2 regions of the Pedobacter superstes genome follow, and region 1 is predicted to be linked to the other one. Evidence: riboswitches for the same ligand, from Rfam matches in the RefSeq annotation. Region 1 holds a riboswitch; the other holds the start of a gene.
What was found. A riboswitch is a leader RNA that binds a small molecule or an ion and turns the genes downstream of it on or off. The one in region 1 is predicted to bind cobalamin.
Positions count from the first base shown of each region.

Region 1 (5,178 bases):
TTGACATAGTGTTTTAATCGTTTCAAGTATTTCTCTATTCCTTCTTTTAAATAGCTATCTTCTGTTTTTCCTAATACCAGAAAAGTTATCTTCATGCTAAATTTTTAATCTTAACAAAGGTACCGCTATATTTGATTCAGCTTCTATTATAAATTCTAAGCGTATAAAACTATTTTATGCCAAATAAACGTATATAATAGAGAGTGATAAAAACTTATTGATGTGATGAAAACCATATATATAATAGCAAGTTTATTATGCATAGCATTTTATTCGTGCGGGCAGGATAAAAAGACTGTAAAAGAAGCTTCAATTAATAATGCAAAGAAAATGGAATACAATAAATTAACTCCCGAAGAAGAACGGGTAATTGTAAATAAAGGAACGGAGTATCCCGGGACAGGAACACTCCTTAATAATAAAGAAAAAGGTACTTATACGTGCAAGCGATGCAATAACCCTCTTTACATTTCGGATAGCAAGTTCGATTCACACTGCGGATGGCCTAGTTTTGATGATGAAATTAAAGGGGCCGTAAAACGAATCCCAGATCCTGATGGTATGCGGACAGAAATTGTTTGTGCCAAATGTGGCGGCCATTTAGGGCATGTGTTTTTAGGAGAAGGATTTACGTCGAAGAATACCCGTCATTGTGTTAATTCAATTTCGATGAATTTTATTCCCGCTGCAAAGAAATAATCTCTTATCAGGGTGTTTTAAGCTTAATGTTTATTGACATTCAATCCCAAAAGTGGAAAACTTTTGGGATTGTTTTTTTTAATAAGTTTTACTTTTATTGGATGAGATGTCAATACCTGCTGCTGTCTTTATTTTTTTTGTCTTCCTGCTCAGAAACCGTAACCCAAACCGGGAAGGCCTCGTTCTATGCAAAAAAGTTTAACGGGAAAAAGACGGCCAGCGGTGAGAAGTTTCGAAATTCAAAACGAACTGCCGCGCATAAGTCATTACCTTTCGGTACTAAGGTTAGGGTAACGAATCTTAAAAATGGACAGTCTGTTAAAGTAAAAATAAATGACAGAGGGCCTTTTGTGTCTGGTAGAATTATTGATCTTTCAAAGAAAGCTGCGCGTAAAATTGGGATGCTTGAAGAGGGAGTAGCATCTGTTGAAATAAAATACAAAAAGAAATAGCCGGTTAAAGGCACCTCTTGCCCATATTGTTTAAAACTATTCTCCTGTTTAAAACTTCCCCGGTGCACTTCATTCAATCACACCTATATTTGTTTCAATAAGTTCTTTCACATATTTCATTCAGGTTCATAGTTAAGCAATGCCGAGCTATGATTAAAAGGGAACCGTGTTAAAATCACGGGCTGACGTGCAACTGTAAGGAGGTATTTCATTAGTTCTTAAGTTCATTAGTCATTAGTACATAAAACTAATCACTGATATACCCATGACTAATAAACTATAATATTCCAAGCCAGACACCTGCCAGAATGATTTTGTCAAAACTTTCACGTATAAGGTTTTGACAGAAGCTCGTCTCCGTTTAGCTCCTGCTTTATGGAATACCCGTCTTTTGTCAATTCCTGTTTCGCATTAATTAAATTTAAACTGCTATGCAACAGGACGAAATATTACTCAAAGAAAACAAGGATCGTTTTGTGATCCTGCCGATTAACTATCCCGCTATCTGGGAGATGTACAAAAAGCATGAAGCCAGTTTCTGGACAGCCGAAGAGATCGATCTTTCCGGCGATTTAAAAGATTGGGAAAATCTGAATTCCGGAGAAAAGCATTTTGTGTCGCACATTCTTGCATTTTTCGCAGCAAGCGACGGAATTGTAAATGAAAACCTTGCGGTAAACTTTATGAATGAAGTGCAGGTGCCCGAGGCACGTTGCTTCTATGGGTTTCAAATCATGATGGAGAATATTCACTCCGAAACGTACGCTTTGTTGATCGACACATACATTAAGGATCATGCCGAAAAGGACCGCCTGTTTCATGCCATTGATACCGTTCCCTGTGTGAAGAAAAAAGCTGATTGGGCATTACGATGGATTGATAATGGCAGTTTTGCTCAGCGACTGGTAGCCTTTGCTGCAGTAGAAGGTATTTTTTTCAGCGGAAGTTTCTGCTCCATTTTCTGGCTGAAAAAGCGCGGACTAATGCCGGGTTTAACATTCAGCAACGAACTCATATCACGTGACGAAGGGCTGCATTGTGAATTTGCATGTTTGCTTTACAGCATGTTGAAAAACAGACTTTCTCAGGAAGAAGTATTTCAAATAATTTCGGATGCTGTTAGTATTGAAAAAGAGTTTATCACTGATGCTTTGCCGGTTGCACTTATAGGGATGAACGCCAAACTTATGAGCCAGTACATCGAGTTCGTAGCCGACAGATGGTTATCTGAACTGGGATACGACAAAATGTTTGGTGTAACAAACCCATTCGACTTTATGGAAATGATCTCACTCCAGGGAAAAACAAACTTTTTCGAAAAGCGTGTTGGCGATTATCAGAAAAGCGGTGTCATGTCGGTAAATGAAGGAAGTCAGGCGTTTTCTCTGGACGAGGATTTCTGATCTGCTAGATATGAGATGTGAGATTTTAGATATGAGACAGTCTACTAACTTAACATCTCAATTGATTCATAATATTATAGAACTAAATAACTGATGAGATTTGCAAGTACTCAAATCTCATCTCTCACATCTCAAATCTCCCCTCAATGTTTGTAATAAAAAGAAACGGAACAAAAGAAACCGTAAAGTTCGATAAAATAACAGCCAGGATTGAAAAGCTGTGCTATGGATTAAACCCCTCTTTGGTTGACCCGATTGATGTTGCTAAGAAGGTAATTGAAGGCTTATTTGATGGAGTAACGACTTCGGAGCTGGATAATCTTGCTGCAGAAACAGCAGCATCCCTTACAACCAAACATCCTGATTACGCTTTGCTGGCATCCCGTATAGCGGTTTCTAATCTGCACAAAAATACTACCAAGTCTTTTTCAGAAACCATGCGGAAACTGCATCAGTATATAGATCCGAAGATTGAGAAGGCAGCATCGCTAATTGCAGATGATGTAATGGAAATTATTGATGAAAACTCAATCATTCTGGATAGCACCATAATTTACGATCGTGATTTTGGATTTGACTATTTCGGATTTAAAACTCTCGAAAAGTCATACCTGTTAAAACTTGACGGTGAGATTGCGGAGCGCCCTCAACACATGTTTATGCGGGTTGCTGTAGGGATACACAAAAGTGACATCGACAGCGTTATCAAAACGTATAATCTGATTTCTGAGCGATGGTTCACTCACGCAACTCCGACCTTATTTAATGCAGGCACCCCAAAGCCTCAGATGTCATCTTGCTTTTTGCTTACAATGAAAGATGACAGCATTGATGGAATTTATGATACGTTAAAGCAAACTGCAAAGATATCTCAAAGTGCCGGCGGTATTGGTTTAAGCATTCATAATGTCAGGGCAACAGGATCTTATATCAGCGGCACAAATGGGACCAGTAATGGAATTGTGCCGATGCTAAGGGTGTTTAATGATACTGCAAGATATGTTGATCAGGGAGGAGGTAAACGAAAAGGAGCTTTTGCCGTTTACCTTGAGCCATGGCATGCGGACGTATTTGAATTTCTTGATCTTCGGAAAAATCACGGAAAAGAGGAAATGCGCGCCCGCGATTTATTTCTTGCCTTATGGATTTGCGATTTATTTATGAAGCGGGTAGAAGCAAATGAAGACTGGAGTCTGTTCTGTCCCCATGAAGCACCTGGACTGCACGAATGCTGGGGCGACGAATTTGAAACCCTATATACAAAGTATGAGCAGGAGGGAAGAGCAAGAAAAACAGTCAAGGCTCAGGAACTTTGGTTCGCAATTTTAGATGCTCAGGTTGAAACAGGAACTCCTTATCTTTTATATAAGGATGCAGCAAACCGGAAATCTAATCAGCAAAATCTTGGAACGATTAAGAGTTCAAATCTTTGCACCGAAATATTAGAATATACCTCTGCTGATGAAATTGCAGTTTGCAATCTTGCATCTCTTGCATTACCACGCTACATCACGAATGGTGTGTTCGACCACCAGAAATTATATGAAGTAACTTACCAGGTAACATTAAATCTCAATAAGATAATTGACCATAATTATTATCCCGTTGAGGAAGCCAGAAATTCAAATATGAGGCATCGTCCGGTAGGTTTAGGCGTGCAGGGCTTAGCAGATGCTTTTATTCTTTTGCGTTTGCCTTTCGAAAGTGATGAAGCTCAGCAATTAAATAAAGAGATTTTTGAGACCATTTATTTCGCTGCAATGACAGCGTCAAAAGATTTGGCGATTAAGGAAGGTGCTTATGAATCGTTTAAGGGCTCACCATTGTCAAAGGGCCAGTTTCAATTCGATTTGTGGAACGTTGCCCCGGCAAGCAACAGATGGGATTGGGATAATTTACGTCTGGATGTGATGAATCATGGCGTGAGAAATTCTTTATTAGTAGCTCCTATGCCTACAGCTTCCACATCCCAAATACTTGGAAATAATGAATGCTTCGAACCCTACACTTCCAATATTTATACTCGTCGTGTTTTGAGCGGTGAGTTTATGGTTGTTAACAAACATCTTCTTAAAGATTTAGTGAATCTTGGTTTGTGGAATAATGATATGAAGAATAAAATTATTACCGCAAATGGCTCTATCCAGGATATTGAAGAAATACCTGTTGAGATAAAGGCTTTGTACAAAACTGTTTGGGAAATTAAAATGCGGACAATCATTGATATGGCTGCCGATAGGGGCGCCTATATTTGCCAGTCGCAGTCTCTGAACTTGTTTATCAATTCTCCAAATTCATCTAAGCTTACATCCATGCATTTTTATGCCTGGAAGAAAGGCTTGAAAACCGGAATGTATTATCTCAGAACACAGGCGGCTTCTCAGGCAGTTAAATTTACGGTAGAGAATCAGGCAGGAAAAAATATGGAGCCTGTACTTCCGGGGCAGGTCATTGATGTTGAGGAGGAAATTCCCGCTGGTCCGGTTTGTTCTATGGAAGAAGGCTGTATAAGTTGTTCTGGATAGAATCGGTAAATTTGAAAATTTAGCTAATCTAATTTAAAGTATCAGACACCTCCAGGGTGGCTGGTACTTATTTAATAAGCCGCATTCAATTGACAAAAC
Region 1 is NZ_JBBJCN010000005.1:395,678-400,855, forward strand. It holds gene rlmH (23S rRNA (pseudouridine(1915)-N(3))-methyltransferase RlmH) at 1-95, opposite strand, end outside; gene WG906_RS15715 (methionine-R-sulfoxide reductase) at 226-699, shown strand; gene WG906_RS15720 (septal ring lytic transglycosylase RlpA family protein) at 801-1,151, shown strand; cobalamin riboswitch at 1,257-1,473, shown strand; gene WG906_RS15725 (ribonucleoside-diphosphate reductase small subunit) at 1,583-2,554, shown strand; gene WG906_RS15730 (ribonucleoside-diphosphate reductase subunit alpha) at 2,701-5,079, shown strand; gene WG906_RS15735 (cysteine-rich CWC family protein) at 5,136-5,178, shown strand, end outside.

Region 2 (5,178 bases), on a different contig from region 1:
GCTGTGGGATGATTCGGGACGTTATCCTAAAACAGATCCTTCAAATCTGGATGTAAAGGTCCGGGTTGCCTGGGTTAAAGGTTTGAATCGCTTGTATTTTCTATATGAAGCTTACGACAATTACTGGGATTTCACTCTCGCGGGTTTACATAATGATATTTTTGAAATTGTAATAGATGGAGACCTTTCGGGAGGCCCTTTAATTGATGAGCAGCATCCTAATCAAAGTTTAGATCGTTGGGAAACCTATTTTGCGTATCATGGAGTCCATGCCCAGAACTATCATATTTTCACTCCTGCTGCAGGTAAAGACTGGGCTCTTGCCTGGGGATCTCAACCATGGATCAAAAACCTTCCCTATTCGAATATTGAATATTCATACAATTTTAAACCTGGCGAACCCGGAAAACTTACTGCCGAATTTTGGATAACCCCCTTTGATTACGCTGGTGCCGAAGGTCCGTCCCGTGCTGTTGAGTCGGTTTTATATGACCTAAAGAAGATCGGCTTAACCTGGGCGGTAATTGATTACGACGACGTGAATAACGAGAAAATTAAAGGTTTCTGGAATCTGTCAAAAAATCATAAAATGTATGGTAATTCAAGTTTGGGCACCATATTTACTTTAATGCCACTGCAGAATAAGTATATAAAATCATTTGATGCGCAGTGGTCATTCATCGTTACCGACATGAAAAAGCGGCAGGTTACCTTTAGGGACGAAAGTGCAGGAAAAATCACGAAGTGGCATTGGGATTTTGGTGATAAAACCTCTTCAACAGAACAAAATCCTGTTCACTACTATAAGGAACCCGGGAAATATATAGTAGTACTAAATATCGAAGGTCCTGAAGGTAAATCCCGAATGGCTAAAATATGGGATGTTGCTGTAAAATAACATAGAGTATCCATGAAATTATTTTTTAAAAACTTTACGATTTTCAACTTTATTCTAATCGCTTTCTGTTTGAATGCAAATTCTCAGGAGGCCCCCCACCTCGAAAAGCGAGGTAAAGCCACGCAACTCATCGTAGATGGGAAACCCTATTTGGTTTTGGGGGGTGAGCTTCATAACTCCAGCTCATCGAACCTGGACTATCTAAATCCCTTATGGCAGCCATTAAAACAAATGAACCTGAATACTGCCTTAGTCGCAGTATCCTGGGAGCTGATAGAGCCTCAGGAAGGCAAATTTGATTTTTCTTTAGTTGATGGAATTTTAAGCGGGGCCCGTGAAAATAATATGCGGGTTATATTGCTTTGGTTTGGAAGCTGGAAAAATGGATTATCGCATTATTCACCGGAATGGGTAAAAAAAGATTATAAACGTTTTCCGAGAATAGTGCTTGAAAATGGAAGGTCGACAGAAACTATCAGTGCCTTAGGTGCGGCATCCGCCAAAGCAGACGCTAAGGCTTTTGCTGCATTAATGCGTCATCTAAAAACGGTTGATAGCAAAAAAAAGACGGTGATTATGGTGCAGGTCGAGAATGAGGTTGGTGTAATTGGTGGAACAAGAGATCATTCTTCTTTCGCAAATTCTGAATTTGCAAAACCTGTTCCTGAACAATTATTAGAGAGTATCCGAAAAAACAAAACCGATCTGCAGCCATCATTAAAAAAACTGTTAGAGGCGGCCGGATCCAAAACCAAAGGCACATGGACTGAAGTATTTGGCAATAATCATTCGGCAGATGAAGCCTTTATGGCCTGGAATTATGCAAAATATATAAATTCAATAGCTGAAGCTGGTAAAGCCGAATACAATATCCCCATGTTTGTGAATGCATGGATTGTACAACCGGAGGATAAGAAGCCAGGCGATTATCCCGGTGGAGGACCACAGGCGCATGTTCATGATATATGGCGCGCCGGTGCGCCGGCAATAGATTTTTTGTCGCCAGACATTTACCTTCCCGATACAAAGCGTATTACCAAAATGTATCATCATTCGTGGAACCCTTTGTTCATTCCGGAATCTTTTTCTGGCGAAAATGGGGCTGCCAACGCCTTTTATGTGATTGGATTTCATGATGCAATAGGCTACTCTCCTTTCGGGATCGATAATAAAGTGGATGAACCTTCCAAAACACCGATTGCAAAGGCTTATAACGTTTTGAGACAGTTAACTCCGGAGATAACAGCTGCACAGGCTGACGGGGCCATTAGCGGATTTTCACTTGATAAGGTGGATTCTGTTCAAACGGCGAGTCTTGGAGGGTACAAGATTACAGTAACTTTAAGGAAAAACTGGAGCGGAGTTACCCAGGTATCTAAAGGCTATGGATTGGTAATAAATACTGGCCCTGATGCTTTCACTGTTGCTGGAAGTGATATTGATGTGACGTTCGTTCCCCTATCTCCGGGGCCGAAAATGGCAGGGCTTTCATGGGTTAGAGAGGGTGTTTTTGAAGACGGTAAATGGAAACAGGGTAGATTATTAAACGGTGATAATATTATGATAAGCTATAAGCTTGCGGATGAAGCTCATGCTTACAGAACAGGTACAGGTGCCAGACTAACTACAGAGCCTGGCATATTGAAGATTAAATTATATAGGTTTGAATAAGTTATTTAGAAATGCGATAAAACTTTTTTAGTATAAAACCTTTATTCTAAAATACTCTTTTAAACCATAATTTGGGCTGGTTTGACTCGAATTTAACCCCTTAATGGTGTTAAAAGAAAATGCTTATTAAACAACTTTATGAAAACTTTCAAATACCAGCTTGTTAACGACCCCAGACTTTTTGAGGTTTGCCAGGACATTGAGGGAAAAAATGAACTATACTCTATTTTTGAGGTTCATTTAAGCGGAAGTCATTACGAGTATTTGTACAGAAATAATTCAAGCGGAGAATATACCTCAACTCCCGCATCTCGTTTAAGCTCTAAAGAAATCGCCCAATTAGGCGAAAGAGTTGAGATAGAATTACATAAAGAAACATCTTAACCCTTCGTAAAAGCATTTTATTTTTTTTGAATCCGGCTAACCGAAAAGCCTGGATAAGATAATAATCAATCGAAAATCACCAAATTTTCATTAGTTTTGCGGCGAAGGTAGCAGGCCCAAACAGGCCGCTTTAATAGGGAATACCGGTGTAAATCCGGAACAGTCTCCGCTGCTGTAACCTCAGATACCGCAACTGCATGATGCCACTTTTCGTTATGAATGGGAAGGCTGTCAGTTTAGAGGAAGTCAGAAGACCTGCCTTAAAAAACTTTGCTCATGCTTTCGGAAGAAAGGCCAGGAGGATATGATAAAAAACAGCCGGAATTCACGCTCAGCCTGCAGGAAATTGAATTTCCTGTCGCGCCCCCACTTATTTTATTTCATTGCATTTGTTGCAATTGTCTTGTTAAATTCTGCATGTCAGCAAACCCAATCTTCAAGGCAATCCCATTCGAAAATATTCGAACATTCGACCTTTACAAAAACTAAAGTTAAATATGCAAAAGGATTTGACATTCAATACTTTGCCGACTATAAAATCATTTCTATTGTAAATTACACCGGCACAAAAAAAGATACGTTAAAGTACGTTTTAATCCGGCGGGGAAATCCTGTACCCAAAGGCTTCCAGAAATCGCAGGCAATAGAAATACCTGTAAAGAAATTAATTGGAATGTCGTCCCTTCAAATCGCCATGGCCGATTTTGCGGAATCCTCTGATATTTTAGTTGGGCTCGGAAGTTTGAAATATGTTACTTCTCCTAAAGTCAGAGCCAATATAAAATCCGGAAAAGTACGGGAAATCGGAGAAGAGGGGACTATTAATACTGAAGTCATCATTTCTATGGATCCCGACCTGGTTATGGCCATGGGTAACCCAAGTGCCAGTTTTAGTCGTTATCAAACATTAATTGATGCCGGAATTCCGGTTTTATTAAATTCCGAATGGCTCGAAACCACACCTTTGGGCCGCGCAGAGTGGGTAAAATTATTGGCCGCATTAGTGAATAAAGAGGATCTGGTGAACAGGAAATTTGCCCGGATAGAAAAAGAATATAATCAGCTTGCAGAACTAGGAAAAAAAACCATTAACAAACCCTCCATAATTGTAGGGATGCCTTACAAAGGGTCCTGGTTCGTACCGGATGGAACCAGTTTTATGACAAAATTTTTTAATGACGCAGGTGCATCTTATTCTTGGGCTGATGTTAAAGGCACAGGAAGCATGGCCCTTAGCTTTGAGTCTGTGGCGCCGATAGCATTAAAAGCAGATTATTGGATTAACTCCGGGATTGCAAACAGCAAGGCTGATATCGCTTCTATTGATGTAAGGTATACCTTTTTCAAACCTTACAAAAACAACACCATTTACAATTTCAATAAAAAAGTAAATGATTTGGGATCAAATGATTACTGGGAATCAGGTGTAGTAAACCCTCATATAGTTTTATCTGATCTGATCAAAATTTTACATCCGGAAATTTTACCGAATCATACTCTGGTTTATTACAAACAAATCTTATGATGGCAGAAGAAACCAGGTTGTATGATGAATATCTTACAGGAGCAATTAGTCCGGTAAAGAGGATAATAATAGGAATACTTGTGTTGCTTCTTCTGCTCTTCTTTATGCTGGATGTGGCTCTGGGTTCTATAGCAATACCCATTAAAGAAGTTATTAAAATCTTTTTTTCTTTAGGATCCGACAATGAAGCCTGGGTCTATATTGTTGAAAAGATACGTATTCCAAAGGCCTTAACCGCAGTATTGGTAGGCTGCGGTTTATCGGTAAGTGGTTTACAGATGCAGACGCTTTTCAGAAACCCGCTAGCCGGCCCCTCTGTGCTGGGTATTACTGCCGGTGCAAGCTTAGGCGTGGCTTTGATTATGTTATCGGCCGGAAGCGTTACAAGTCTATATACCATTCAGGAACTTGGAATAAATGGAAGCTGGCTCATCATCATTGCATCATCTGCAGGTGCAGCATTAATTATGATGATTATTGTTGCAATTTCCAATTCATTGAAAGACAATATAATTATGCTGATTGTTGGTGTTATGATTGCGAATATAACTCTTTCAATCATCAGCATTTGGCAATATTTCAGTGCTCCTGATCAAATCAAGGAATACCTTTTATGGACCTTTGGATCATTGGGTGGTGTTACTGAACATCATTTACAGGTGCTGGCCCTGGTTGTAATTTTTGGATTACTTATTTCCTT
Region 2 is NZ_JBBJCN010000002.1:83,502-88,679, forward strand. It holds gene WG906_RS05780 (PKD domain-containing protein) at 1-898, shown strand, start outside; gene WG906_RS05785 (GH35 family beta-galactosidase) at 911-2,569, shown strand; gene WG906_RS05790 (hypothetical protein) at 2,708-2,953, shown strand; cobalamin riboswitch at 3,042-3,230, shown strand; gene WG906_RS05795 (ABC transporter substrate-binding protein) at 3,258-4,478, shown strand; gene WG906_RS05800 (FecCD family ABC transporter permease) at 4,475-5,178, shown strand, end outside.
Region 2: linked by a shared signal. The riboswitch ahead of WG906_RS05795 (ABC transporter substrate-binding protein) and the one ahead of WG906_RS15725 (ribonucleoside-diphosphate reductase small subunit) in region 1 are both predicted to bind cobalamin.